DNA from 4 places in the Vibrio sp. 1401 genome. Region 4 is predicted to be linked to each of the others. Evidence: predicted binding sites of a transcription regulator. Region 4 holds the regulator's gene; each other region holds the start of a gene.

Region 1 (7,315 bases), on a different contig from region 4:
CGCCGGTTTACCAATCGCCAATGATCGACAACGGTTATGACATCTCCGATTATTACTCGATTAACCCTGAGTTCGGCACTATGGAAGATTTCGATACTTTGCTAGCAGAAGCGCATCAGTTGGGTATTCGTATCATCATGGACATTGTAGTGAACCACACGTCGACAGAACACAAGTGGTTCCAATCCGCACTGGGTGATAAAAACAGCCCATACCGTGATTACTACATCTGGAAAGATCCGGTAGATGGTGCTGAACCAAACAACTGGCAATCAAAGTTTGGTGGCAACGCTTGGGCGCTGGATGAAAAAACAGGCCAGTACTATTTGCACCTTTTTGCTAAAGAGCAAGCGGACTTAAACTGGGAAAACCCAGTAGTGCGTGAAGAAGTGAAAGAAGTCATCAGCTTCTGGGCAGACAAAGGTGTCGATGGTTTCCGTCTCGACGTTATCAACCTGATTTCCAAGCAGCAAGATTTTCCAAGTGACGATATTGGTGATGGTCGTCGTTTCTACACGGATGGTCCACGTGTGCACGAATACCTTCAAGAGATTAGCGAATCTGTGTTTCAAAAATACGGCAGCGTGACGGTGGGTGAAATGTCTTCCACTACGCTAGAGCACTGCCAGCAATATTCTTCGCTAGACGGCAAAGAGCTATCCATGGTGTTCAACTTCCATCATCTGAAAGTCGATTATCCAAATGGTGAAAAATGGACCAAAGCGCCGTTTGATTTCATTCAGTTAAAACAGATCTTCAATCATTGGCAAACGGGCTTAAATGGCAAAGGGTGGGGGGCGCTGTTCTGGTGTAACCACGACCAGCCACGCGTTGTGAGCCGATTAGGTAACGACGAGCAATACCGTGTTGAATCTGCCAAGATGCTTGCGGCATCAGTGCACATGATGCAAGGCACACCTTATGTTTACCAGGGGGAAGAGATCGGCATGACCAACCCGGGTTATACCGAAATCAGCCAATATCGTGATGTTGAAAGTACTAACATGTACGACATTATGGTCAACCGTGATGGTGTATCTCATGACGATATGATGGCGATCTTGGCACAGAAGTCGCGTGATAATTCACGTACACCAATGCAATGGAACAGTGCAAAACACGCGGGCTTTACTGAGGGAACGCCGTGGCTTGAAGTGGCGCAGAATTACTCTGAAATCAATGCTGAAGCTGCGGTTGCCGATTTGAACTCGGTGTTCTACTTTTACAAGCGTCTGATTGAACTGCGTAAACAGGTTCCAGTCATCACCGATGGCCGTTACGAGGACCTGCTGCCAGAGCACAAACGTATTTTCGCTTACGCTCGTCAGAACGATAAGCAAACGCTGCTGTGTATCAATAACTACTACGCTGAAGAGGTGGAATGCGTTCTGCCAGAACGTTTTGATATGAGTAAGGCGAAAAACTTGCTATCTAACTATCAAAACTCAGCGAGCGCAGTCGCGTCAAACCATCAAGTGTTACGACCTTACGAAACTCGTATTTTATTGATAGAAGAATAAACTCGGGTGTCATCACCCCTAAGATTGATGTTCGAGATGAAGGCTTTGGTGTGCTCCCCAAAGCCTTTTTTATTGAGATGCGAGATACTTGTGGAGTACAGGCTTATTTTGTTTCAATCGCTGTTAGCTGCACTTTCTCTTCGTTGATTTGTAATTGTTGTACTTTCAGCAGTTCAATTTGTTCTATCAGACCTAAGCTCGGATTAAACCAACGTTCTGCCGAAGTGGCGAACTCCATTGAGTCCATGTCATCACAGTTTAGGTTGTAGATGTTCTCTTCCATCAGGTATGCCGCTTCAATTTTCTTGCCTGAGATCGAGAACGCTTTACGCACGCCAGTCTCTCGGATTTGCTGTTGCCAAACCACTTGGCAAGATGCTGTCATAGGAAGGTTTTGTACCCACTCATGCTCTTCAAAACGGTCTAGAAGGTTGTGAACTGCGTAGCCTGTAAGAGTGGTTTGCAGAGACATAGTTTCTTCACCGATGTCAATATTCGGGCTTTTCTCTTTTACGTCGTCACCGTTTAGGCGGAAAATCGGACCGCTGTGCATAAGCATGGCAATAAACTGATGACCAATGAAATAAGCGTCAGTGATTTCATGGAGTGCACCATCTGATCCTGCAAAGTAAAGCGTATTGCTCTCTTCGTCGTCGTTGTACTGCTCGTCTGAATAGTAGAACTGTTCGGCGCCGTAGTTCACCAAGTCATTAACCAACTGGACCATTGCCTCGCTGTTTGGGATTTGTGCCAATGCTGCCAATATTTGCTCGCGACCCATCGCTTGGAAGCTCAGTTTCATGTCGCCCTCTGGTTGGCCATCCAAGCTAAACGAATAGCTCAATTGTGTGTTTGGTACAGGAGCGAAGATTGAGTTGTGAATCGAGACGTCGAAACTTTCTTGAGGCATTTTGTTTGGATTCGCACTGCCAGAAGACGAACCTCCGCCACAGCCGTAAAGAGCCAGAGTTGCTGCTGCGATAAGCGTCATTTTGTTTAGCATGGTTTACATTCCTGATTGATAAGGCCGTTTCATGTTGGGCCGTTGCTTGAATGCGAGCATGCTAAGTTCAGTGAGAGAAAAAGGGCAAAAAACAAAAGCTAACAGGGGTTAATGAAAGCTTAATTTTATATTTAGGTCTTTGTTTTGTTTGGGGTTATTTCGTTGGCTACGTTAGTGCAATACTCGTTAATGAGCGCTTTCCATCGGCTTATGATTTCTTGATCGGTCACACTAACATGCAACGTTTTCCACGGTTGGAGGCAAGTCTCTTTTGATTCAGATTGAGAAAGACGCTCAAACAAGGTTTCGGAAGGTAAAACGCGCAGCAGCGCCACCAGTGATTCCATGTAGTTGAGACGGAACTGTTCAAGTTTGTTCTGCTTATAAGCAATGTGAGACACAAAGGTATAAATCAGTGCGTTTTGGATACGTGAGTCGCCATCTGGTGTCGTTAACAGAGCTTTTGCCCTGTCTAAGTTACCTAATTTGAAATGCAATAGACCTAACCAGAGGCTCAGCTCATCTGGCAAAACATCAAACGACGATTGTACTTGAGTTAAATACGCTTCCAGCTTTTGATGTTCGTGCTCGTATAAGGCGAGATGTCTTGCCGTTGTTATAGCCGCAAATTCATCAGATTGTCGGAGAGGTTGGCTAGAAAAGGCATTCTCGAATAACATTTTTTTGTGAATATCCGAAAGCTGCCACGAACTTGCCGAAGGTGCAGGCAGATTGAAGTATTGCGCGACATCCGAGTGCATTTGGAAAATATCCGATTGTAAGGCAGATAAACGCAGTGTGTACTCATTGCGAAACGCCAGCTTGCCCGTCGCAGGATAAATAAGGTTCATCTGCGCTTTCAAGATGCCCTGTTTTGTGCCGTCTTTTAACTCGATATTGAGCTCGTAGTCGCTGGTCTGCATGTTTCGTGCGCCAGGGAAATATGGCGTATGACCGATAGGATCAAGAAAGTAACTAGGAGCATCTTGGTTGGCGATGTCGGTGTATGGATATTCGACCTGTTGTTGCAGCAAGATGGCTTTGACCAGTATGCGGTATTTTCGCGCCTGGGAGCCGATTGAATCGACACGGTTGAGTAGTAGCTCGACTTTGGGAATCAGTAGTTGATGACGTGTTTGTTGTGTTGAGATTTCTTGGCGTTGCCATAACAAGCTTGCGAGTGTCATGCTACATACCGCAAGTATGGCACATAAGCTGTAAGCAAAAATCAGCTTGAAGTTCTTATTACTCGCCACCTGGGTTGAGATAACGCGCCGATGGTTTTTCGCTGGTGGCACTAAACGAATATTGGCAGGGTTAAGAAAGTAGCCTTTGCGGGGGTAAGTGACCAAGAGCTTAGCGGCATCGTATTCGGGTAAGTACTGCTGTAGCAGGGCACGTAAGGTGCTAATGCGGTTCGTGAGCACATTCTTAGAGATGAACTTGCTCTGCCAAATGGTTTCAATAATGGTGTCAGCAGAGAGTGGGTGGCCAACGCTTGTTAACAGCAGTTCTAATAATTCAATGGTGCGAGGTTCAAGATCAATCGCGATAGCATCTTGATGAAGGGTCTGTGTCTTCGGGTTATAGATCAGCTCTCCAATCGCAATACAACTGTGAGTCTGTTTAGCTTGTTGCAGAAAGTCGCGCATACCGTACCGATCTATTTGGAAATCGCGAAGTATTATATAGCGATTGGAGCGCGAAATCTTATAAATCGCGCTTCAATCATTATCAAAAATTTATGAACCGTAGGTCACGGAATAGCGGTGCGGTTTGTGGTTCATCGCTAACACGAGATTGAGTGCAAACGCCCCCAAAATTGAAAGGCCAATCACTTCTGGTGTGACAAAGAAGAATGAAGCAAACAGGATACATGCATCGATTGCCATTTGGCTTTTGCCAACTGAAATGCCAAATTTGTCTTGGATAAACAAACACAGCACGTTAAAGCCACCCAAGCTGGAGCGATGTCGGAATAGGATCAGCATACCGAGCCCCATTAAAAGCCCGCCTGCGACGGCGCAATAAACTTCATTTACCGATTCGAGCGAGATTAGCAAATAAAGATGATCGGCAAAGATAGAAACCAACGCGCCAGAAATGGCACTATTAATGGCGAAATGACGGCCGAAGCGTTTCCATGCTAGTAAGTAAAAAGGACTGTTTGCTAAAAAGTACAGCACACCAAAGGTAAAAGGTGTAAATTGGCTAATAAGCAGAGCCAATCCAGTCGTGCCTCCCGTTAGAAGGTTCGCGGATTGGAGAAAGAAAACGCCTTGAGCTACTAAAAAGGTACCCGTGAGAATCGCTATCCAGTCTTCTTTTAATGAGTGTTTTTCCATCAATGTTGCAGTCATTAGTGATAAATAAGGCGTGCATAGTAGTAAAAAGATGATCTTTTCGGTAGCTAGAGGGTAAAATTTACGGTAAACCTATGTAATTGCTGTTTTACAGGGTGTAAAGCACAAATTTGACAGGCAATAGATTGTCGTTATGCGATTGCAATGCTGGCATGATAAACATTGCTTGTCATCATGAAAAAACTGCATGAGAAAAATTGTAAATTTCTCTTTATGACCTAAATCAAATTATGTAGAATGCGCGCCATTAGGGTGACGAAAACGTTTGCGTCGGGTCATTCAACAGTTTTTTTGCAACTTTCAGTACTAATCTGAGTCAGGAGATACAGATGCTTAAGCGTGATATGAACATCGCAGATTACGATGCGGAACTGTTCGCAGCTATCCAGGAAGAAACTCTTCGCCAGGAAGAACACATTGAACTTATCGCTTCTGAAAACTACACAAGCCCACGTGTAATGGAAGCGCAAGGTTCTCAGCTAACGAACAAATACGCTGAAGGCTACCCAGGTAAGCGTTACTACGGCGGTTGTGAGTACGTAGATAAAGCTGAAGCACTAGCAATTGAGCGTGCATGCCAACTATTTGGTTGTGAGTACGCTAACGTACAGCCTCACTCAGGTTCTCAAGCAAACAGCGCAGTTTACATGGCGCTTCTTAACCCTGGCGATACAGTTTTAGGCATGAGCCTAGCACACGGTGGTCACCTAACTCACGGTTCACCAGTAAACTTCTCGGGTAAGCACTACAACGTTATCCCTTACGGTATCGATGAAGCTGGTCAAATCAACTACGACGAGATGGAACAGCTAGCACTTGAACACAAACCTAAGATGATCATCGGTGGTTTCTCTGCTTACTCGCAAATCGTTGATTGGAAACGCATGCGTGAAATCGCTGACAAAGCAGGTGCTTACTTATTTGTTGATATGGCGCACGTAGCGGGTCTTATCGCCGCCGGTGAATACCCAACACCAGTACCGCATGCTCACGTGGTAACAACAACGACGCACAAAACACTAGCAGGTCCTCGCGGTGGTCTTATCTTGTCAAATGCTGGCGAAGATATGTACAAGAAACTGAACTCAGCAGTGTTCCCTGGTGGTCAAGGTGGCCCTCTAATGCACGTTATAGCTGGTAAAGCAGTAGCGTTCAAAGAAGCGATGGAGCCAGAGTTCAAAGCTTATCAAGCTCGCGTAGTGAAAAACGCAAAAGCAATGGTTGGTCAGTTCCAAGAACGTGGCTACAAAATCGTATCTAATGGTACAGAAAACCACTTGTTCCTTGTTGACCTAATCGACAAAGATATCACTGGTAAAGACGCAGACGCGGCACTAGGTGCAGCAAACATCACTGTAAACAAGAACTCAGTACCAAATGACCCACGCAGCCCATTCGTAACGTCTGGTATTCGTGTAGGTACGCCAGCGATCACTCGCCGTGGCTTCACTGAAGAAGATGCAAAAGAGCTAGCAAACTGGATGTGTGACGTTCTAGATAACATCGGCAACGAAGAAGTTATCGAAGCGACAAAACAGAAAGTGCTAGAAATTTGTAAGCGTCTACCAGTTTACGCCTAACATTTTTTGAAAATAACTCAGGCGAACTCGTTCTATTTCTGCGATTCGGTTTGATTATTTGATTGATGAAAGGTCCTCAATTGAGGGCCTTTTTGTTTGTCTGGCGTTTGGAATGAGATATAGCGAGAGAGTGTGATAAGGGGATGGCTACCAACACTGTCCCTTTTCAATATATCCAAACCACGTCATTCCGATGAGCCTAGGCGAGATCAGGAATCTTGTTGAGGCGCACTCTTTTACTCAGAGTTTCTCTAAAAATCATCAGTACTCTGAAAACTGATTCTGAATCACGCTCGTTCCTCGCTGTTCAGAATGACAGTGGTAGAATGGCTTTTTATCATCATTTGTCAGATACAAAAAAGGTTGGCACTGAGCCAACCTTTCTTTTCAAAACAAGCTTTTCAAAACAAGCGAGAGCTTATTTAATCTCGATACCTTGAGCTTGCATATCGGCATGGTAAGAAGAGCGAACAAATGGACCACACGCTGCATGCGTGAAGCCAAGTTCTAGTGCAACTTCTTTTAGCTCGTCAAACTCTGATGGTGGAACGTAACGTTCTACTGGCAAGTGGTGACGGCTTGGCGCTAAATACTGGCCTAGAGTCAGCATCGTTACGCCGTGTGCGCGTAGATCTTTCAGTACTTCGATGATTTCTTCTTTGGTTTCACCAAGACCCATCATCAAACCAGACTTGGTCGGTACATCGGGATGCTGCTCTTTGAACTTCTTAAGAAGCTCAAGTGACCATTTGTAGTTCGCACCTGGGCGAGCTTTACGGTAAAGACGTGGCGCGGTTTCTAAGTTGTGGTTGAAGACATCTGGCGGATTGTCTTTCATTAGATCAAGCG
Region 2 (7,315 bases), on a different contig from region 4:
TGCCCAAACAATCATTGCTGGAATGTTGGATTTCACGGCATTAAAGCTGGTAAATACAGCGGTCATCATGTCTACGCGACGCTCCATCATGAGCGGAATAGAAAAGGCTGAAATGCTAAACACCACACAAGCCAAAACAAAGCCAACTAAAGAGCCGATGACAAGGAAGGGTAGGAACTCACTTAAAGGTGCCCCTTGAACAGAAGGGTAGAGCGCATGAAGTAGAGCGGCAATGCGCATCCAAAATATCATACACACTGCGAGTAACACGGCGAACGCCCATTGAGATGTTGAGTTACGACCGATCGCTTTCATTGAATGGAACAAGCTTGCTTTGTGTCCGCGCTCTCTCTCCCAACTGGCATCATACAAGCCCAGCGCGAGAAACGGACCGATTAACATGTAAACAATCAAACTGGGCATGACGACCAAGTGTGTGCCTTGCCACTGTACGAGCAAAACAATGCCTATCGCAGCTGCCATAAAACAGATGCCATAGAAAGCACTAATAAGTGGCATTCGCACGAAATCATGCAGACCTAATGCTAGCCAATGAAAAGGTGCAGAAAGATTGACCGTATTGCACGGTATGGTTCTGGCGTATTCGTTGTCTGGCACTTCCTTTCGCTTGTTGTGGAAGTCCGATGGATTAACAGTTCGAGGCATAACTCCTCCTTGATTTATTCCCACATTATCCGCTTATACCAACTGACAGCGGTTTTTGTTCAGTCAAACTTGAAGCGACTTTTTCAAGTTTACATCTGAGCATTGGCTTAGTTTGGTATCGGCCATAAAGATGCCTGACTCATGTCTTTACTTAAGTGTTGCTTCCACAGTCGCCAGCATCCGACGTCTCTATTTAAATTGGAATTAACAATATTTTAACTATTGGCGGAGATGGGATAATTTACAAATAATTGCTTAAAATTTATTCGGTATAAAAATGAGGGAGAAACAGGACTGCTTTGTGGCGCAGGGCGGTATGAGTCGAAATGACTAGATAAAAGTTGCTGAAAATAAAAAGCCCCCACCATAGGCGAGGGCTTGATTGATTCTTGCATGGCTTGATTATTTGATGCCAGCGAAATCGCGTAGAAGTGCAGCTTTGTCTGTTGCTTCCCACGGGAATTCTTCACGACCGAAGTGACCGTAAGCCGCTGTCTTCTTGTAGATAGGTTGAAGAAGGTTAAGCATTTCTTGTAGACCGTATGGACGTAGGTCGAAGAATTGACGAACCGCTTCAATGATGATGTCGTGAGATACTTTCTCAGTACCGAACGTTTCCACCATGATAGACGTTGGATCAGCAACACCGATTGCGTAAGAAAGTTGGATCTCACAACGGTCAGCCATGCCTGCCGCTACGATGTTTTTCGCTACGTAGCGTGCTGCGTATGCTGCACTACGGTCAACTTTTGATGGATCTTTACCAGAAAACGCACCGCCACCGTGACGAGCTGCGCCGCCGTAGGTATCTACGATGATCTTACGACCAGTTAGACCACAGTCACCCATAGGACCACCGATTACGAAGCGACCGGTTGGATTAATGAAGAAGTTTGTTTCTTTGTTGATCCACTCAGAAGGTAGCACTGGCTTAATGATCTCTTCCATTACCGCTTCACGCAGGTCTGAAGTTGAGATTGAGTCACAGTGTTGAGTTGAAAGAACAACCGCGTCGATACCAACGATGTTACCTTGATCGTATTGGAATGTTACCTGAGATTTTGCATCAGGACGCAACCAAGGTAGTGTGCCGTTTTTACGAACTTCTGCTTGCTTTTGAACAAGACGGTGAGAGTAAGTAATTGGCGCTGGCATTAGTACTTCAGTTTCGTTACAAGCGTAACCAAACATGATGCCTTGGTCGCCTGCACCTTGTTCTTTAGGGTCAGCTTTATCAACACCTTGGTTGATATCTGGCGACTGTTTACCGATTGTGTTTAGTACCGCACAAGAATCTGCGTCAAAGCCCATATCTGAATGTACGTAGCCGATTTCACGAACGGTTTCACGAGTTAACTCTTCGATGTCTACCCATGCTGAAGTCGTGATTTCACCACCCACCATTACCATACCGGTTTTAACGTAAGTCTCACATGCAACACGAGCCTTTGGATCTTGCTCTAGAATCGCGTCAAGAACCGCATCAGAAATCTGGTCTGCAATTTTATCTGGATGACCTTCTGATACTGACTCAGAAGTAAACAGGTGCTTAGCCATGTTAGCTCCACTATATCTGGTTTAAAACTGGGGAATGATAAACTCTCCAGCGCAAATTAATACTAATTTTTGTAGGTGTATCTACATCTAGACGTCTATTCTAAATTTGATTGCTCGAATTACAAGCTCTTTTTTGGTTTTTGTTACAACCAAACGTTTGCCTGATTTATTGATAATTTTAAGAACTTCGAACGATTTGGCGCGAAAGGTGCAATATTTGTGAGGTTTTGGACTGGAAAACGTTTGCACACCCAACAGGGCTTTGAGAGAATTATGACCTACTTTTCGTTTCGCTTAATGTACTCAGGAGCAGACATGTCGTCTCGTAAACATCTTGCCAATGCAATTCGTGCTCTAAGCATGGATGGTGTTCAACAAGCTAACTCAGGCCACCCAGGCGCACCAATGGGTATGGCTGATATCGCTGAAGTTCTTTGGCGCTCTCACCTAAACCATAACCCTTCAAACCCAGAGTGGGCCGACCGCGATCGCTTTGTGCTGTCAAACGGTCATGGGTCAATGCTTATTTACTCTCTACTGCACTTAAGCGGTTACGAGCTATCTATTGACGATCTGAAACACTTCCGTCAATTGCACTCAAAAACCCCAGGTCACCCAGAGTACGGCTACGCGCCTGGTATCGAGACAACAACGGGTCCTCTAGGTCAAGGCATCACTAACGCTGTTGGTATGGCGATCGCAGAGAAAGCACTAGCGGCACAGTTCAACAAAGAAGGTCACGATATCGTTGACCACTTTACGTATGTGTTCATGGGTGACGGCTGTCTAATGGAAGGCATCTCGCATGAAGCATGCTCTCTTGCTGGGACGTTAGGTCTAGGCAAACTGATCGCGTTTTGGGATGACAACGGCATTTCTATCGACGGTCACGTTGAAGGCTGGTTCTCTGACGATACACCTAAGCGTTTTGAAGCGTACGGCTGGCATGTAATCCCAGCAGTCGATGGTCACGACTCAGACGCGATCAACGCAGCAATTGAAGCAGCAAAAGCGGACCCACGTCCTACGCTTATCTGTACCAAAACAATTATCGGTTTCGGTTCTCCTAACAAGTCTGGTTCGCACGACTGTCACGGTGCACCACTAGGTCACGATGAGATCCAAGCGGCTCGTGAATACCTAGGTTGGGAGTACGGCCCATTTGAGATCCCGGCAGATGTTTACGCTGAGTGGGATGCAAAAGAAGCGGGCGCCGCGAAAGAAGCAGCTTGGAATGAAAAATTCGAGGCATACGCTGCAGCTTACCCTGCTGAAGCGGCAGAGCTTAAACGACGTCTAAACGGCGAACTTCCTGCACAGTGGGAAGAAAAAGCGAACCAAATCATTGCCGATCTTCAAGCAAACCCAGCGAACATTGCATCACGTAAAGCATCGCAAAATGCACTAGAAGCGTTTGGTCAAATGCTTCCTGAGTTTATGGGTGGTTCTGCTGACCTAGCGCCTTCTAACCTGACCATGTGGTCTGGTTCTAAGTCTCTAGAAACGGAGGACTTCTCTGGCAACTACATCCACTACGGTGTACGCGAATTCGGTATGACTGCTATCATCAACGGTATCGCATTGCACGGTGGTTTCGTTCCTTACGGCGCAACATTCCTAATGTTCATGGAATACGCTCGTAACGCAATGCGTATGGCTGCGCTGATGAAAATTCAGAACATCCAAGTTTACACGCATGATTCGATCGGTCTTGGCGAAGATGGCCCAACTCACCAACCTGTTGAGCAAATGGCGTCTCTACGTGTAACTCCAAACATGAGCACATGGCGCCCATGTGACCAAGTTGAGTCTGCAGTTGCATGGAAACTAGCGATTGAACGTAAAGATGCACCAACTGCACTTATCTTCTCTCGTCAAAACCTAGCGCAACAAGAGCGTACTGCTGAACAAGTCGCAGACATCGCGAAAGGTGCTTACATCCTGAAAGATAGCGAAGGTAAGCCTGAGCTAATCCTTATCGCAACAGGTTCTGAGGTTGAGCTTGCAGTGAAAGCCGCTGAGCAACTAACTTCAGAAGGCAAGAAAGTACGCGTTGTTTCAATGCCATCAACAGACGCATTCGACAAACAAGACGCTGCTTACCGTGAATCTGTACTGCCATCAGACGTAACGGCACGTATCGCTATTGAAGCAGGCATTGCGGATTTCTGGTACAAGTACGTAGGCTTCGACGGTCGCATCATCGGTATGACAACATTCGGTGAATCAGCACCTGCTGGTCAGCTATTCGAGATGTTTGGCTTCACGACTGAAAACGTAGTGAACACAGCTAAAGAATTGCTAGCGTAATTGCAGGACCGTCTAAACAGTCGAACGTAAACGACGATTGTTAAACGCTAAAGTTAGAAAGGCCATCATTATGATGGCCTTTTTATTTTTGTCAGGTTTTCCAACCTTGTGGAATGCTTTGGTGAATGCAGTCTAAAAGTACGGATAAGCGCAGTGGTGGTCGTCCTGCTGGTGTATAGCAGTTAATGGAAATAGGCTCAGAAAGCCAACCTTCTAAGCAAGGTGTGATTCGCCCTGGGTGATGTTTCTCATAGCCGCATGCTGTCCAAGTCGGCAGCAGTCCAATACCATGACCATTCGCGATACTATCTATTTGCATTGCTATGTTGTCGCTGTATAAGCGACTAACAAAGGGTTCTAAAAAGAACTCACCGTGTTGAGGGTGTGCTAGCATCAATCCATTTTCTTGCACTGAACCAAAATCGATCCATGGATGTGCTTCAAGTTCTTTGGGGTGCGGTATAGGCCCATGTTGTTTTAGATAATTTGGAGAGGCAAAAGGCGTATAGCGAAATACCCCCAGCACTTCTTTTCGCCAGTCTAGCTCTTTACGTTCACCGAGCCAGATGAACAAATCTGGGTCATGATGCGCCTCAGAAAAGTCACTGGTAAGTTGAACTCTAACATCGGGATTATCAGCAAGAAAACGATTGAGTACGCCGCCGAGCCAGCTTCTAACTAAGGCAGTATGACAAACAATATGCAGTGGCCCTGAAACTTGGTTCGTTAAACCTTGCAGTGCATCATAACTCTCTTCGCTTAACTCAAGAATCTGGCGGCTGTAGTGGGCAAAGATTTCTCCAGCTCTTGTCAGAACTAATCGATTACCTTGTCTGGCGGTTAGAGCCTGACCGAAGTCTTCTTCTAATTGTGCCAAGCGACGACTTAGCGTTGATTTTGGCTGATTAAGGGCTTTAGCAGCGGCTGTCAAACTTTTATGCTGATTGAGCGCATCAAAGGCTCTAATTGATGCTAAGTCGTGCATATTTCTTTTACTCCTTACTGCGTTATGTACGAGTTCCATAAATGGAAAGAACCGTTCCATAACTCTCACTATGCATCTCATTCTATTTGTGAATAATTCACTTTCGAAAATAATAATCATTATCAATTATGGAGATGTAGATGTCTACTCTTAGACTGCCAGTTATTACCGCAACTGGTATTTTAGCCTTCGTCAGTGTCCCTCATGTTTTTGCCAATGATGCAGTTTCTAAAATGGAAACAGTGGTTGTAACTGCATCAAGTTATGAGCAATCTCAAGCGGACGCGCCTGCAAGTATTAGTGTGATTTCACGTGAGGAGTTGGACTCCCGTTATTACCGCGATGTGACTGATGCACTAAAAAGTGTGCCAGGTGTTGTCGTGACAGGTGGTGGTGATACCACCGACATTAGTATCCGTGGTATGGGTTCTAAATACACTTTGATACTGGTCGATGGTAAACGTCAAAGTACGCGTGAAACTCGTCCAAATAGTGACGGCCCTGGTATCGAACAAGGTTGGTTACCTCCTCTTCAAGCGATTGAGCGAATCGAAGTTATTCGTGGCCCAATGTCGACGCTTTACGGTTCTGATGCGATTGGTGGTGTGATTAACGTCATCACACGAAAAGATGCGCTAGAGTGGACGGGTAATGTTCAACTGGGCACGGTACTACAAGAGAATAGTCGCTCAGGGGGAGAGCAGAGCGCGAACTTTTTCGTTAATGGTCCGTTGGCTGAAAATTTATCTCTCCAAGTATATGGTCAGTACACAACCAGAGAAGAAGATGACATCGAATACGGTTATGAAGATAAAGATATGCAGAGTATCTCTTCAAAACTGACTTACCAGATTAATGATCGCCACTCGGTGCAATTAGAGGGCGGCACTTCGGCACAAAGTCGTCGTGGCAATGTGGGCCTTTCAGTGCCGACCACAGGGTGTCGTGGTGGGTGTGAAGATTCACTGAATGAATATCGTCGTAATTACGTAACGGTAAGCCACAACGGTGATTGGGATTCGGTGGGAATTTCAGATACTTACTTACAGCGAGAAGAGAGCGAGAACAAATCTCGTGAGATGACGATCACCAACACCACGTTCAAATCGAGCTTGGTGACTGGTATTGGAAACCATACGTTGACGACGGGTGTGGACGCTACTCATGCAGAGCTTGAGGATTTCACCTCCAACAAAGCGTCATCGAAGACTGAAACATCGAATACGCAGTGGGCTGTTTTCATTGAAGATGAATGGAGAATTGCTGATCCGTTTAGCGTTACGCTTGGCGGCCGTCTAGATCATGACGAAAACTATGGCGCGCATTTTAGTCCGCGTGTTTACGGTGTATGGCGAGTTGATCCGTCTTGGACGGTGAAAGGCGGTGTGGCAACAGGTTTCCGTTCTCCACAATTACGTGAAATTACTCCTGGCTGGGCGCAAGTCAGTGGTGGCGGTAATATCTACGGTAACCCAGATCTTGACCCTGAAACGTCGCTAAACAAAGAAATCAGCGTCTTGTATCAAGGTGATTCTGGCTTAGATGTCTCTTTGACAGCGTTCCATAACGAATTCAAAGACAAGATCACACGTGTTGTTTGTCCAGACACTATCTGTACTGATGGTCCAAACCAATGGGGCGCAGATCCAACGTACCGTATTAACGTGGATGAAGCCGTCACACAAGGTATTGAAGCGACCTTAGCATCGCCGTTAACGGAAACCATTTACCTTAGCTCGAGCTACACATTTACCGACTCAGAGCAAAAAACAGGTGAATACAAAGGCATGCCGCTGC
Region 3 (7,315 bases), on a different contig from region 4:
AGAAAGTGATTTACTCGTTTCGAAACGTATTCGCGTAACCAATGAAGAGAATGCCTACCTTGATATTAAGGGCGCTTGGCAATTAAAACCTTCTGAGCTGGCGATTTTAAAGCCATTGGCGACGTGGCGTTATCGTGAAGCAATCAAACGAGATTTAGCGCTGAACTTTATCTTCAAAGAAGGTGATCTATTAACGGTCGCTCGTCTTGGTTTAACGAACTTTAAGAAGATGGAAGCAGAAGATATTGATATACGAGCGATTAACCGCCATGGCGCGAAGATTGCCGCGATTGTTAAACAAGCGAAGCAAACACCTTCTGAAGAGTATCCTGCGAAAATTGAGCGTTTAATGGACTATCCGGGTTACAAGCAGGTCTTCAAAAATATGAAAGACTTGGTGAAATCGGCTTCGCAGAAGTCTGGTTTAGCCACGGAGTTCCTTGCCTCTAAAAAGCAGATCAATCAGTTGATCAGTTGGGTTTGGAAAAAAGATCGTGACCCAGAAGTGTTGCCTGATTTGATGCAAGGGTGGCGTTTGGATTTACTCGGCGACAAGATGAACAAAGCATTAAAGTAATGAAAGATGAAAAAGGTTGGCCTCGATGCCAACCTTTTTCGTTCTAATTAGAGCATTCGTCTGGCGAGAGAAACTGATTACTTTTCTTCGTCTGGTAGCTTCACATTTAGCTCAAGAACTGAGATATCGTCGTCTTTGTGCTCAAATGTTAAGTCAACCATATTTGGATCAATTGCCACGTACTTGCTGATCACCTTCAAGATGTCTTCTTTTAATTGAGGCAAGTAAGACGGCGCAGGATCATTTTGGCTGCGGCGCTCTGCGACAATGATTTGCAAACGCTCTTTAGCTAGATTCGCAGAAGTTTTCTTCTGTGGACGGAAAAATTCTAATAATGACATGTCTAGCCTCCAAAGAGTCGTTTAAAGAGTCCTTTCTTCTCCTCAGTAAGGAAACGAAATTCAACCTGATTGCCTAATAAGCGATCAACGGTGTCAGAATAAGCCATACCCGCATCGGTGTTATCGTCAAAAGTGACTGGCACACCTTTGTTTGATGCGTTAAGCACGGCTTGGCTTTCTGGAATCACGCCCAGTAGTGGAATATGTAAGATCTCCTCAACGTCTTCAACGCTTAGCATTTCGCCTTGAGTGACGCGAGATGGGTTGTAGCGAGTCAGTAGAAGGTGCTGTTTTACTGGCTCTAGCCCTTGTTCTGCACGCAGTGACTTAGAATCTAAAATACCGAGAATGCGGTCAGAGTCACGCACAGAAGAGACTTCTGGGTTCGTTGTGACAATGGCTTCATCGGCATAGTACAAGGCCATTAACGCGCCTTGCTCGATACCTGCTGGTGAATCACAAATAATAAAATCAAAGCCCATTTCATCAAGTTCACCGAATACGCGCTGAACACCATCTTTTGTCAGTGCGTCTTTATCACGAGTTTGAGAAGCAGGAAGAATAAATAGGTTGTCCGTGCGCTTATCTTTGATCAGCGCTTGGTTTAATGTCGCTTCGCCGTTAATGACGTTTACAAAGTCATACACGACGCGGCGCTCACAGCCCATGATTAGATCGAGGTTACGCAAACCGATGTCAAAATCGATCACCGCGGTCTTTTTTCCCTTAAGAGCTAGACCAGAGGCGATGGCTGCGCTTGAAGTGGTTTTACCAACGCCACCTTTACCAGACGTTACTACAATAATGCGTGCCATTTTTTTTCCTTTTTAGATTAAATCGCGAGAACTTCTAAATGTAATGATTCATCGGCTTTACTGATCATTACTTTCTTTTGCCAGTACTCGCTTTCAATTTGATCGCTTAACCAGTAGTCACCCGCAATGGATACCAGTTCTGCTTGTAAATCGTGGCAAATAATACGCGCTTCCTGCTGACCACTTGCTCCTGCAATCGCACGACCTCGAAGTGTGCCATGGATATGAATAGAGCCGTCAGCAATGACTTCAGCACCTGCACTTACGTGCGCTAGCACCACCAAATCACCATCTTTTGCGTAGATCTGTTGTCCTGAGCGGACAGGCGTACGAACTACTTTCGTTGGTGCCATTTTGGCAGGTGCTTGGCTTGGCGATTTGCTCGCCGACATAATGGCGAAGCCAGCTTCGGAAGCAAGGTTTTGTACACGCTTGTCTTTACAGCCCGTTACACCGACCGGAATAAAACCGGCATCTGAGATGCCTTGTTTAAGCTTAGGGAAATCAATGTCGCCTTGTACTTTTGCTATATTGATTACCAAAGGCGCGGATGCAAAAAAAGAAGGTGCTTGAGAAACTTTTTCTTGCAAAAATTCGACAGTCTTTGCGATCTCATTGTCAGAAAGGTGTAAAACTGACAATGTAAAACTGCTACCTTTAAGGTCTGGTGAATGGGTCATCGTGGACTTCTTGCCTTTATTGAAAGAGCGTTGCCTTAAACTAGGTATGTCATGTTATATTCCATCCTTTGACGCAGCAAGTTCTCTCGTGGGCAAATAGGTGAATTAATCTCAAATTTGCTATTAAGTTTGCGAGAATTTGACGTTTTCAACCTAATCCGCACTCAACGCGGCTAAATCAGCATAAAAGGCGTGTCATGCTTTGTTCTATTTATAAAAGCTCGAAAAAAGAAGGTACTTATCTCTATATTCCGAAAAAGGATGATTTTTCACAGGTTCCTGACACCTTAATGCAGATGTTCGGTAAGCCTATCGCTGTCATGACGATTAAACTTGATGGCCGTAAATTGGCACAAGTTGATATCGAAAAAGTGAAGGCTTCATTACAAAATGATGGCTTCTTTCTTCAGGTTCCACCGCCGCCGGAGAACCTATTAGAAAAGTACAAAGAACAAAAAGCCCAGCAGAAAGGCGAATAACGTCATCGTTTTTCATCTGGGATTTCTGCCTTGCTCAAGGAGGGCAATATGAAAAAGATACTGGCTACCATGCTTAGCGTTGGTATGTGTACCTCGGCTTTTGCAAGTAGCGAGGGTTTTGATGAATACTTGAATAAGCTGCGTGCTGAAGCTCGTGATAAAGGTATCTCAGAGCAGGTCATTAGTGCTGCTTTTGCTAATGTTGAGTACAAGCCCCGAGCAGTAAAAGCGGACCGAAACCAACCAGAAAAGAAACTGACATTGGATGAGTACATTCCTCGCGCGGTGCCTGAATGGAAGGTGAAGCAAGCCAGACAACTCTACAAAGAGCATTACACCGAGCTAAAGCGTATAGGCGATGAGTACGGTGTCCACCCGCGCTTTATTGTGGCACTTTGGGGAGTTGAAAGTAACTTTGGTAAGTTTACCGGCAACTTTAAAGTGATTGATGCACTATCCACAATGGCATTTGAAGGCCGTCGTGAAGAGTTTTTCCGTAAAGAGACTATGTCGGCACTTCAGATCCTCGATCAAGGCCATATTGAGCTAGAGAACTTTAAAGGCTCATGGGCTGGTGCGATGGGTCAATGCCAGTTTATGCCAAGCTCTTTCCTTCGTTTTGCTGCTGACGGCAACGGTGATGGTAAAAAAGACATATGGCAATCTGAAGCGGACGTGTTTGCATCAACCGCTAACTATTTGAGCAAGTCTGGTTGGGATGATAAATATACTTGGGGTCGCCAAGTTAAGGTTCCTAAAAATATTGATCGCAGCCTAGAAGGGCGCACGGCTGAAAAAGGCAAATACCTTCAAGAGTGGAGCCAATTAGGTATCACAAAATATGACGGTAGCCCGTTGCCAAAACTGGATGAAGACATCAAAGCATGGTTGATCATGCCGGACGACGAGAATGGTCGTACGTATCTGGTTTACAATAACTACAACGTATTGATGAAGTGGAACCGCTCTTACTACTTCGCACTTGCTGTGAGTCACTTGGCTGACCGCATTAAATACTGATCTGCCATCAAACAATTTGGCATTCAGTCTTCAATACAAGGGCTCTTCGGAGCCCTTTGTTTTTTCTATAACCAAATCGAGGTAAAGCGTGTTATCTGAACGTGCCGCACAAATGGTGATTTTCTCCGCTCTTCTTAAACACAAAAGCTTCACAGCTGCTGCAAAGAGCTTAGGCGTGTCGGTGTCTCATGTGAGTAAACAGTTGAGTCAGTTAGAAGCGTCTCTTGGTATCAAGCTTGTTCAACGTACTACGCGAAGCTTTACGCCGACTGAGGCAGGGAAAACCTTTTTTCATCACTGTGAGCAAGTGGTACAAGCGGTGAGCAGCGCCACATTAGAGATGGAAACCCAGCGGGATGAAGTAGCAGGTTTGGTACGTCTTGGGTTGTCGCAATCATTTGGTACCTTACACATTATTCCAGCGATTCAAGAGTTACGCGAACTGTATCCTCAACTTCAAGTGGAAGTACATCTGTTTGACTATAAGGTCGATATGTTAGCCGAAGGGCTCGATTTATGGGTAACCAACAACGAGCATTTGCCTGAAGGTTACATTGCGCAGCGTTTGACGGATTGCCAGTTTGTTGTTGCGGCATCGCCAGATTACTTATTGAAACATGACACGCCAGCAGAACCGGATGACCTATCTGCTCACAACTGCCTCATATACAGAAGCTGGGAGCGTGACTATACGGGGTGGGCGTTTACCAAAGATCAGCAAGAATTGAACGTAAAAGTCTCGGGTAACTATTCAGTGGATCTGGCAGAAGCCGTTCGGGATGCGGCTATTGCAGGTTGGGGTATTGCCTACCTTGCCACTTACTTGCTGGGGGATGAGTTTAGAACGGGTAAGTTAATACAGCTGTTACCTGACTGGAAAGCCAGCCAGTCGATGCCGTTTTATGCGGTATACCCAAGCCGCCAGCATATGCCAAAAAAAATATCCGCAGTGATTAACTTTATCAAACAGAAGATCGGCAACCCTTGTCATTGGGACCAACGTTTGGCGCCTTACATCTCTATTCCTAAATAACAGGATCAATGACGTTGTAGAACGACACATAAGGTGATTCACTTCACAAAAATTTTTCCTGAACCAGAAACATATTTTCCATATGGAAATAATTAAAATAAGCAAACGTTTATCTTCAATAAATTCAATTGGTTATTTTGTTGGTCAGTTATTGGTCGCTTAAACTTTTCACACTGTTAACATCCTCAACTTGCAGCATTTTGAGTCCGCTATACAATCCGGTGCCTTCCATATCCCCCTTCTGTCGGATTCATTTTATGAACTCAATTATTGGTATCGTAGCCATACTATTCCTAGCATGGCTACTTTCTACAAATAGAAAAAATATAAAGCTGAGAACGGTGTCGTTTGCGTTTGCTTTGCAGGTACTGTTTGCGTTGTTGGTTTTATATGTACCAGCAGGAAGAGATGCGCTGAATTCAGTGAGCAGTGTTGTGTCGAATTTGATCAACTATGGTCAAGAGGGCATTGCGTTTTTATTCGGTAATTTGGCGACAGGGGGCTTCACCTTTGCGATCAATGTTCTGGGTATCATCGTTTTCTTCTCCTCTCTTATCTCAGGTCTTTATCACATTGGTGTGATGCCAAAAATCATTAACTTTATCGGTGGTGGTATTCAAAAGCTGCTGGGTATCGGTCGTGCGGAGTCTTTGTCTGCAACAGCAAACATTTTTGTCGGTACCATTGAAGCACCATTGATGGTAAAGCCTTACCTAAAACACATGACTGACTCGCAGTTCTTTGCAGTTATGACAGGTGGTTTAGCGTCAGTTGCTGGCGGAACGTTGGTCGGTTACGCATCACTGGGTGTCGACCTCAACTATCTTATTGCAGCTGCATTTATGTCGGCACCTGCCGGCTTGTTGATGGCAAAAATTTTAATGCCAGAAGATACGGATAAAGCAGCAGATATCGACATTAGCCAAGTTGAAATTCCACGTGCAACCAACGTAGTAGAAGCATTAGCCGATGGTGCCATGGCGGGTGTACGCATTGCTGTATCGGTCGGTGGTACGTTACTGGCGTTTATTAGTGTCATTGCAATGCTAAACGGTATGTTAGGTTGGATAGGTGATCTGATTGGGACACCATTAAGTTTTGAGCTCATCCTAGGTTTTGTGTTTGCGCCAGTCGCTTGGTTGTTGGGTATACCATGGCAAGAAGCAACCACAGCAGGCTCGCTGATTGGTAACAAGATTGTGGTGAATGAGTTCGTCGCTTTCATCCAGCTTGCAGAAGTGAAGTCTCAACTTAGTGAACACTCACAAGCAATCGTGACGTTTGCTTTGTGTGGCTTTGCAAATATCTCAAGCATGGCGATGCTGATTGGAGGGTTGGGCTCTTTGGTACCAGAAAAGCGTGCATTTGTTTCTAAGCATGGTTTCCGTGCGATTATCGCTGGTGTCATGGCGAACTTAATGAGCGCTTCTATTGCGGGCGTGATTTTAAGTCTGTAATTGAAATAGATATCAACAATTAGCAAAAAGGCTCCTTGCGGAGCCTTTTTCGTATCTGAAATTTACGTTATTTGTCTGTGTGGAACTGTTCGCAAGCGAGCATCGTGTTCTCAATTAAACTTGCGACGGTCATTGGGCCAACGCCACCAGGAACAGGAGTAATAAAGCTCGCACTTTCACGTGCTTTGTCGTATTCCACGTCGCCAACTAGTTTACCTGAATCAAGACGGTTAATACCGACATCGACCACCACTGCGCCTTTTTTAATCCACTCACCAGGGATGAAGTTAGGTTTACCAACCGCAACCACGACAACGTCAGCTTGACGCACATGACTCTCTAGGTCTTTGGTAAAACGGTGACATGTTGTTGTTGTGCAGCCCGCAAGCAGCAGCTCAAGTGTCATTGGACGACCAACAATGTTTGATGCGCCAACCACAACCGCATGTTTACCACGTAGCTCAATGTTGTAACGGTCGAGTAGGGTAATGATGCCCTTTGGCGTGCAAGAGCGAAGCTTTGGAATACGTTGCGCAAGACGGCCAACGTTATAAGGGTGGAAGCCATCCACGTCCTTCTCTGGGTGAATGCGCTCTAAAACATGTGTTGTGTCTATGCCCGCAGGAAGGGGTAATTGCACTAGAATGCCGTCAATTTCATCATCATTGTTTAATTCATCAATCAGCGCTAGTAACTCTTCTTCTGAGCTAGACGCAGGAAGGTCAAAAGACTTAGAAACAAACCCAACTTCTTCACATGCGCGGCGTTTGCTACCGACATAAACCTGAGAGGCAGGATCTTCACCAACTAGAACCACTGCTAAACCAGGAGCACGTAGCCCAGCTTCAACACGTGCTTTAACACGTGCAGCCACTTCGGATCGAACAGTTTGGGAAATGAGAGTTCCGTCTAT
Region 4 (7,315 bases):
TTTATTGGAGGCCGTTCATCAACTCATCTCGGCGAGCTTGAGGTACCACACTCCAATGAGTGCCGTTGATAGCCCCTTCTAGTGCCCATAGCAACTCAATGTTGACGGTTGCAGAGTGCGTATCTCTTATCGCTTTATAGGCGTTAAGCGCACCTTCCTCTTCAAGCTTCTCTACGGATTCGATGCCGGCTTTTTTTAGCATGCGCTCGGTAGCCAGTCGTAAGTTAGGCAAATCTTTCAAACGGTTAGGCTTTGTACTTGCTTGCTGTTCTTTCTCAAGCTTTGCCTTTTTCAATGATTGATTCGCTACTTCGATTAAGCGTTCGCTTGATTCCCATAAATCGCTGGAAATAGCGTAGTACTTTGTAACGACTGGAAAGCCACGTTTTTTATAAACGTAAGGCTTTAGCCCTTGTTTCTCGAAGTCAGATGAAGTTTTTTGGTCTGCTCTGATATGAAGCTGATTGTTTACCACTAGTGCAAACATTGTTTCATCAGCGAATAGTCCGAAGCCACCAAACATTGAGCGCGACTTGATATTACCAAGTGCCTCAAATAGCTTCATAGAGTCTTTGAGTATCGGTTTATCCATGTTTTGTTATCTCGGTGTAATTAATATTACGCCACCAAAAGTCAGGTCCGAGAGAGTAGCAAACATGCGTAAAAACAATGTCATTACAGAGTAAAGTCATTGCTTACACACTTGCCATCGGTAACCCCGCTACCTTCCATATCGTAATATGGTTCAGGCCGGAGGCTTTGCGTCCCACTCTTTCGAATGGTTTGCCCTGTGCGTGACACAATGAGCATACTTCTTATATTGAATTAACATCACGGTTTAGCGTTAAAAGTGTGATTTCGGTTCAATAAAAATGATAGATTGAATGCTCTATTTTGCATATGGAAAGGTGCAAATTGGCCTTTGAAAAGGAGTTCTTAATATATATTACATTTATATAAAACAGGGAGTTAACGTTAGTCAATTGTTATTAGAGTGGTGTGAAGTATTAGAGAATGCTTAATTTTTCCAAAAAAATAAGCGCCCCTGTAGAGCGCTTATTTAACACGGTTAAATACAGTGAAATTTAGTTCATTTTTTTCACAGTATTTCGAATTACAAGCTCAGGTTGCATCTCGAAAATTCGTTTTTCGTGTTCTTTATCTTTGATACGCTCAAGTAGAATTTCGAATGCATTTTTACCAACACGACGTTTAGGTTGGTGGATAGTCGTTAGCGGTGGAGAGAAGTATTCCGCAAGCTCGATGTTGTCGTAGCCGATCACTGAAATATCTTCAGGAATTTTGATCCCGTTTTGTTGCAAGCGGCTCATTAGGCCTAGAGCCATTGTGTCGTTAAAACAGAATACCGCCGTCGGGCGCTTGTCCATTGCGGTAATTTTATCTGCAACTAATACGGCCGTATCACATTCAAAGTTACCTTCAAGGATCCAGTCTTCATTTACAGCTAGGTTCGCTTCGCTCATTGCGCGACGGAAACCTGCAATGCGCTCTTGGCAAGCAAGCTTTTCAAAATGACCGCTTAGACAAGCGATATCCGTATGACCATTGTCAATCAGATGTTTGGTTGCAATGTAGCCACCTTCTTCTGAGTTATCCATGATCTTGTCTGCTTGTGAGCTCTCTGGGCCCCAATCCATGACCACTTTAGGAATGTCCGCATGACGGTCAAGCATCTCTTTTAGTTCTTCGGTTAAGTCAGAACACATCACTAGGATGCCATCAACGCGCTTTTCAGCCAGCATACGAATGTAATCGCGTTGTTTTTCGTAAATCCCGCCTGTGTTACATAAAATCAGAGTATAGCCTTGGCGGTAACAGTAGCTCTCAACGCCATCAATCACTTCTGAGAAAAATAGGTTAGTTGATTGAGTTACTAACATGCCAATCGTACGAGTTGAGTTGCATTTTAGGCTGCGTGCAACGGCACTTGGCGCGTAATTCAGCTCGTCAACGGCTTTCATTACTTTTTCTTGCGTTGCTTCTGCAACGAAACGCGTTTTATTGATAACGTGCGAAACTGTCGTAGTGGAAACGCCGGCTAAGCGAGCAACGTCTTTTATCGTGGCCATAAATGGTGTCCTGTATCGAGCTACTGAAATATGTCGTATTGGATGTACCTGATGCTCTAATGGTTTCACACCTAGCAATATAAAATTGGCGCTAAGTGTCTCGGCAGCGGTTGATCCAAGTGCGACAAAAGGGTACGTAGCAGCATCGGTCGATGAATTTTATCTTTTTTCTATCTGATGAGAAATTGCCATCAACCTGTTAAGAAAACACAAAAACCGCTATATTTCAGCGGTTTACATATAAATCATATTTAATCGTTTGCGCTCACATTTTAGCCCTATGTGAACTGACTAGCAATGTTTTCAGCAAGAGATTTGTGTATTTGAAGTCACATTTTGACTGCTAAATAACCAAGCGTCTTTGCGCTAAGTTAAGGCAAACGAATATTATACCCAAGTTACTTACAATTGGTCACTTTCAGGCATACAGGAAGCCCGATAGGCAGGCTCCCTAAAAATAGGCGGCAATTATTCACCAAGAAGGTAGGCGCTGTCTAGTTTACAAAATGCAACTAATAGTTTCGCGACACTCGAGTAAAATCCAAATTCGTCGAATTGTTTACATTTGTCTGAAAACTGAGGTAACCAAGACATCAATTGTTGCTGGATAAAGTCGTTTTGTTTAACGAAGGCTTCTTCCATGTGTTTTTCTTGTTCAAGCTCGTTTGAGCGGATAATCATGTTCCCGAGAAAGTCGAGCTCAACGGCTAAGTGATCCGCAGGTTCCTTTAGGTTTTCGTCTACTTGAACGCCAAATTCAGCCATCAACTTTTCCATTTCCTCAGCTGGCTTGTCATTCAGTAAACCTGATTCACCAATGTACATGGATGCGTAAGGAAGAGCGCCGTATTTTTCTGTCTTCAAAAACAGTTCACAAAAGTCAGCTGCAAGCTCTAGTTGTGCATCTTCACGATCTTGTAACCGATTCAGCGCATCAACTAGGCTATCAACGGCTGGTTTTAGCGACTCATTTTCACCTAAACCTGCGAGAAAACTGCGAATTTCAACACTGTGATAGGCTTCCAATTCTTTCTCTGTTAGTTCTTTTGCGAACAAGCTCGAAAACCACCAGTAAATTTCAGCGCGTTTTTCATTAAAAGCTTTCACTTCTTGCATTTTGGGCTCCTGAATGATGCTTCAAGTCATGCATCACAAAGTCAATTAGGGATATCCCCTAAGTGTAATCAATTAAAATGAATAGCAGTAACTATAATTGTTATGTTTTATGGTCAAAAATGACCGTTTATTAATAGCAATGGGCAAGCTTGTTTTGAATCAATAAAAACGCTAAATCTTGCGTTTTAATGTATCTATGACTAGAAATGTTACTAGTTATGAATAGAATACGTCTTGGATAATAAGAAGACAGAAAAGTGGTGTAAATGAGCTATCACGTATTAGTCGTAGAAGATGATGTTGTAACTCGTAGTAAGCTTGCGGGATATTTCCAAAATGAGGGCTACCAAGTCAGCGAAGCAGAGAGTGGCGCAGAAATGCGTGAAGTTTTGCAAGCGGGCGATGTAGACCTGATCATGCTGGATATTAACCTGCCTGGTGAAGACGGCCTGATGCTTACTCGTGAGTTACGTAGCCAATCGGATATTGGTATCATATTAGTAACAGGACGCACGGATAGCATTGATAAAATCGTAGGCCTAGAAATGGGTGCTGACGATTATGTGACAAAACCTTTTGAACTGAGAGAGCTGTTAGTTCGCGTTAAAAACTTGCTGTGGCGTATTTCAGCAGCGCGCAGTGGCAGCTCGAAAGCGAATGAAACCAGTGAAGAGCACATTGTGCGCTTTGGGGAGTGGACATTCGACATTCAACGTCGCGCACTTAGCCGCAACGGTGAGCCAGTAAAACTAACTAAAGCAGAGTATGAACTTTTGGTGGCATTATCGTCTTATCCTAACCAGGTGTTAAGTCGTGAGCGTATTTTGAACATGATCAGCCATCGAGTGGATGCGCCGAATGACCGCACCATTGATGTTCTTATTCGACGTATGCGCGCAAAAATGGAGTTCGATCCTAAGAACCCACAGATTTTTGTAACGGTACACGGCGAAGGCTATATGTTTGCTGGTGACTAGTTGGAACATAACTCAATCGTAAAAAGAAAAAGGAGAGCTTCGGCTCTCCTTTTTTGTGGCTTCAAGATAATACTAGTTTGCTTCAACCATTGGTGTTTGGCCGACAGTATCACGCAACCTTTGCCAAATACTGCCCAAGTACTCATGCCAATAAAGCTCTGTTTGTTCTAAGTAACGCGCTTTAGGTGAGTATTTATCCCAAGGTTGACTTATCTCGCTAATAGCTAAGAAGTTGGTCGGGGCTGGGATTGGTTTAATGCCTGCTGCGTTGAACTCATACAATGCACGGCTCATGTGACTCGCAGAAGTGACTAACACAATCTCCTTTTGTTGAACGAATGCAGCCGCTTGACGCGCCTCTTCCCACGTATCTTTCGCATCTTCTAATAAAATGATATCGGATTTCGCGACTCCCAACGCAAGGGCAACGTTCGCCATCATTCGCGCGTGGCTAATTTCAGATCCGCCAGCATAGCCGGATAAGATTAATTTCGCGCCTGGATACATTCTTAAAATACGAATGCCCTCAGTTAAGCGCATTAATGCTGCACGGCTTAACTGCGAGGTGGGTGGAATTTCGTCATCGATAACATGACCATTCCCTAAAACCATCACGTAGTCGATGGTGCCAGAAACTGGCAAAAAGGCTTTATGCTCTCGCTCTAACGGCATAAGAAGCTTGGTTGAAACAGGTTGGAAGGCAACAAGAAAAATGCCAACAAAAGAGAATAGAACAACGAAGCAGCCAGTTTTACGTTTTGTAGTAAAACTAATGAGAGCAAGACCCAACAAGCCTATCAGCAGCAATGCCGGAAGGGGCATAAGCATGGCTGACACTACTTTTTTCAGCTCAAACATACATAAATAGTCCGAAAAAACATCAATTGATAATAAAAATGAGGGTATCCCTCTTTATTCCTGCTTTCCTTGTGCCAGAATAGCGGCACAATCCGTTATGATAACTCAGCAGAAGTGACAGAAGACCGCAATTTCGACGATATCGCCCACAAATTTGCAAAAAATATTTACGGCTCCGATAAAGGGGAGATCCGCCAAATCATTGTGTGGGAAGATTTTCTACAGATTCTAAGTGAATTAGATGCTGACCAGCAACCCCTAGAAGTGTTGGACGCTGGTGGTGGTTTGGCACAAATGTCGCAAAAGCTTGCTAAGCTCGGACATCGAATCGCTTTATGTGATCTATCTTCGGAAATGCTGCAGTTGGCTAAGCAGGATATTGAAAAAAACGGTTTGCTTGAGCAGTATCGCCTGATTCATTCGCCTGTCCAATCCATCGGTGAACATATGGATGGACAGGTCGATCTGGTTATGTTCCACGCTGTGATGGAGTGGCTGGTTGATCCTAAGGCCGCACTTGAAACAGTTCTTGAACAAGTAAAACCGGGAGGTATCGCATCAGTCATGTTCTACAACCACCACGGTTTAGTCTATAAAAACGTGGTTTGTGGCAACATTCCTCATATATTAGACGGCATGCCTCACCGAAAAAGATTTAAACTACAGCCGCAAAAAGGCTTAAAACCTGAAGAAGTCTACCAGTGGATAGAAAATTCAGGTTTTAATATTTGTGGCAAATCTGGTATTCGCTCATTTAGTGATTACATAGGCAATATGGAATACATGGGTGATTACGAGTTTGAAGATGTGTTGGCGCTAGAAAAACAACTTTGTCGACAAGAGCCATACCTCTCATTAGGCCGCTACATTCATGTGTGGGCTAAAAAGAACGATAAACAGGAATAACAATGAGTGAGATGACTCTCAATGCTGCAGAGCAACCAATCGATGAGCTGGTTGGCTGGGTTAAGCAGCACGATTTCTCGTTGAACCTGACCACAGAGCGATTGGCATTTTTGATAGCCATTGCCGTACTGAGTAATGAAAGGTTCGATGAAGAACTGGGTGAAGGTGAACTGCATGATGCATTTGCCATCGTCACTCGACTATTTGATGAGACCGGCGAAGCCTCCGCTTTTCGTGCGAACAATGCGATCAACGAGATGGTTAAGCAGCGTCTTATGAGCCGTTTTGTCAGTGAGATTACTGACGGAGCGAGCATTTACCGCTTGTCGCCATTAGCGATAGGAATAACCGACTACTACGTGCGTCATCGTGAGTTCTCAAAACTGCGTCTATCTATCCAGCTATCCATGGTAGCGGATGAAATGGCGAAAGCGATTGAGGCAGCACAAAAAGGTGGCACACCGGGTCACTGGAAGAAAAACGTATACGGTGTTTTAAAATATTCTGTAGGCGAAATCTTCGATCAAATTGACCTCAACCAACGTGTTATGGATGAGCAGCAACAGTCAGTGAAACAACAGATTGCTGACCTGCTTAACAAAGACTGGCGCGAAGCGATCAACAACTGTGAAGCACTTCTGTCAGAAACATCAAGCACGTTGCGTGAACTTCAAGATACGCTGCAAGCCGCCAGTGATGAACTGCAAACTCAGATCCTCGATATTCAAGAAATTGTTTACGGTGACCCTGAGCTGGAGTTTATCGAAGAAGCCTTGTTTGGTCTGCAAATGAAGCTGGACCGAATCACAAGCTGGGGCCAGCAAGCGATCGACCTTTGGATTGGTTACGACCGACACGTGCACAAGTTTATTCGTACTGCAATCGATATGGATAAGAACCGTGCGTTTAGCTCGCGTCTGCGTCAATCTGTCAAAGATTACTTCGATGCGCCTTGGTATCTGACTTATGCAGATGCGGAGAGGCTTTCTGACCTTCGTGATGAGGCCCTAGTACTGCGTGATGACGAGGTAACGGGTCAAGTTCCGATGGAAGTAGAATACGAAGAGTTTCAACAAGTCAATGATGAGCTGTCTGAACGAATTGGTGACATGCTAAAAGCGCATAAAGATCAAGGCACACCAATCGATTTGAGTGTGGTACTGCGAGATTACCTTGCACAGCACCCTTACACTCATCATTTTGATTTAGCTCGCATTATCGTCGATCAAGCTGTACGTCTAGGGTATTCAGAATCGGATTACCAAGCGATTCAACCAGACTGGAAAGCAATCAACGAATTTGGGGCAAAGGTACAAGCGAATGTCATCGACCGATACTAATGAATACATGTCAGAGAATCTGGCAAAA

Evidence for each region. Region 4 encodes PurR, which represses purine synthesis genes. Its sites were predicted from a motif close to TNANGNAAACGTTTNCNTNA; they were not measured.
Region 1: the regulator PurR is predicted to act here: its motif matches at 5,140-5,159, upstream of glyA (serine hydroxymethyltransferase).
Region 2: the regulator PurR is predicted to act here: its motif matches at 2,369-2,388, upstream of metK (methionine adenosyltransferase).
Region 3: the regulator PurR is predicted to act here: its motif matches at 5,043-5,062, upstream of R7Z77_RS11155 (NupC/NupG family nucleoside CNT transporter).

The regions. Positions count from the first base shown of each region.
Region 1 is NZ_JAWOWF010000006.1:151,211-158,525, forward strand. It holds gene treC (alpha,alpha-phosphotrehalase) at 1-1,520, shown strand, start outside; gene R7Z77_RS05575 (hypothetical protein) at 1,624-2,523, opposite strand; gene R7Z77_RS05580 (transcriptional regulator) at 2,655-4,175, opposite strand; gene R7Z77_RS05585 (YitT family protein) at 4,266-4,868, opposite strand; gene glyA (serine hydroxymethyltransferase) at 5,216-6,466, shown strand; gene lipA (lipoyl synthase) at 6,885-7,315, opposite strand, start outside.
Region 2 is NZ_JAWOWF010000061.1:388-7,702, reverse strand. It holds gene R7Z77_RS21680 (DUF2189 domain-containing protein) at 1-666, opposite strand, end outside; gene metK (methionine adenosyltransferase) at 1,069-2,223, opposite strand; gene tkt (transketolase) at 2,539-4,533, shown strand; gene R7Z77_RS21665 (LysR family transcriptional regulator) at 4,625-5,518, opposite strand; gene R7Z77_RS21660 (ligand-gated channel protein) at 5,659-7,315, shown strand, end outside.
Region 3 is NZ_JAWOWF010000017.1:68,378-75,692, forward strand. It holds gene rnd (ribonuclease D) at 1-577, shown strand, start outside; gene minE (cell division topological specificity factor MinE) at 655-918, opposite strand; gene minD (septum site-determining protein MinD) at 921-1,733, opposite strand; gene minC (septum site-determining protein MinC) at 1,751-2,413, opposite strand; gene R7Z77_RS11140 (YcgL domain-containing protein) at 2,611-2,892, shown strand; gene R7Z77_RS11145 (lytic transglycosylase domain-containing protein) at 2,941-3,912, shown strand; gene R7Z77_RS11150 (LysR family transcriptional regulator) at 4,001-4,945, shown strand; gene R7Z77_RS11155 (NupC/NupG family nucleoside CNT transporter) at 5,203-6,402, shown strand; gene folD (bifunctional methylenetetrahydrofolate dehydrogenase/methenyltetrahydrofolate cyclohydrolase FolD) at 6,470-7,315, opposite strand, start outside.
Region 4 is NZ_JAWOWF010000013.1:51,825-59,139, forward strand. It holds gene R7Z77_RS09135 (TfoX/Sxy family DNA transformation protein) at 2-592, opposite strand; cyclic di-GMP riboswitch class I at 709-798, opposite strand; gene purR (HTH-type transcriptional repressor PurR) at 1,086-2,090, opposite strand; gene torD (molecular chaperone TorD) at 2,559-3,206, opposite strand; gene torR (two-component system response regulator TorR) at 3,473-4,183, shown strand; gene elyC (envelope biogenesis factor ElyC) at 4,256-5,041, opposite strand; gene cmoM (tRNA uridine 5-oxyacetic acid(34) methyltransferase CmoM) at 5,156-5,947, shown strand; gene mukF (chromosome partition protein MukF) at 5,950-7,287, shown strand; gene mukE (chromosome partition protein MukE) at 7,268-7,315, shown strand, end outside.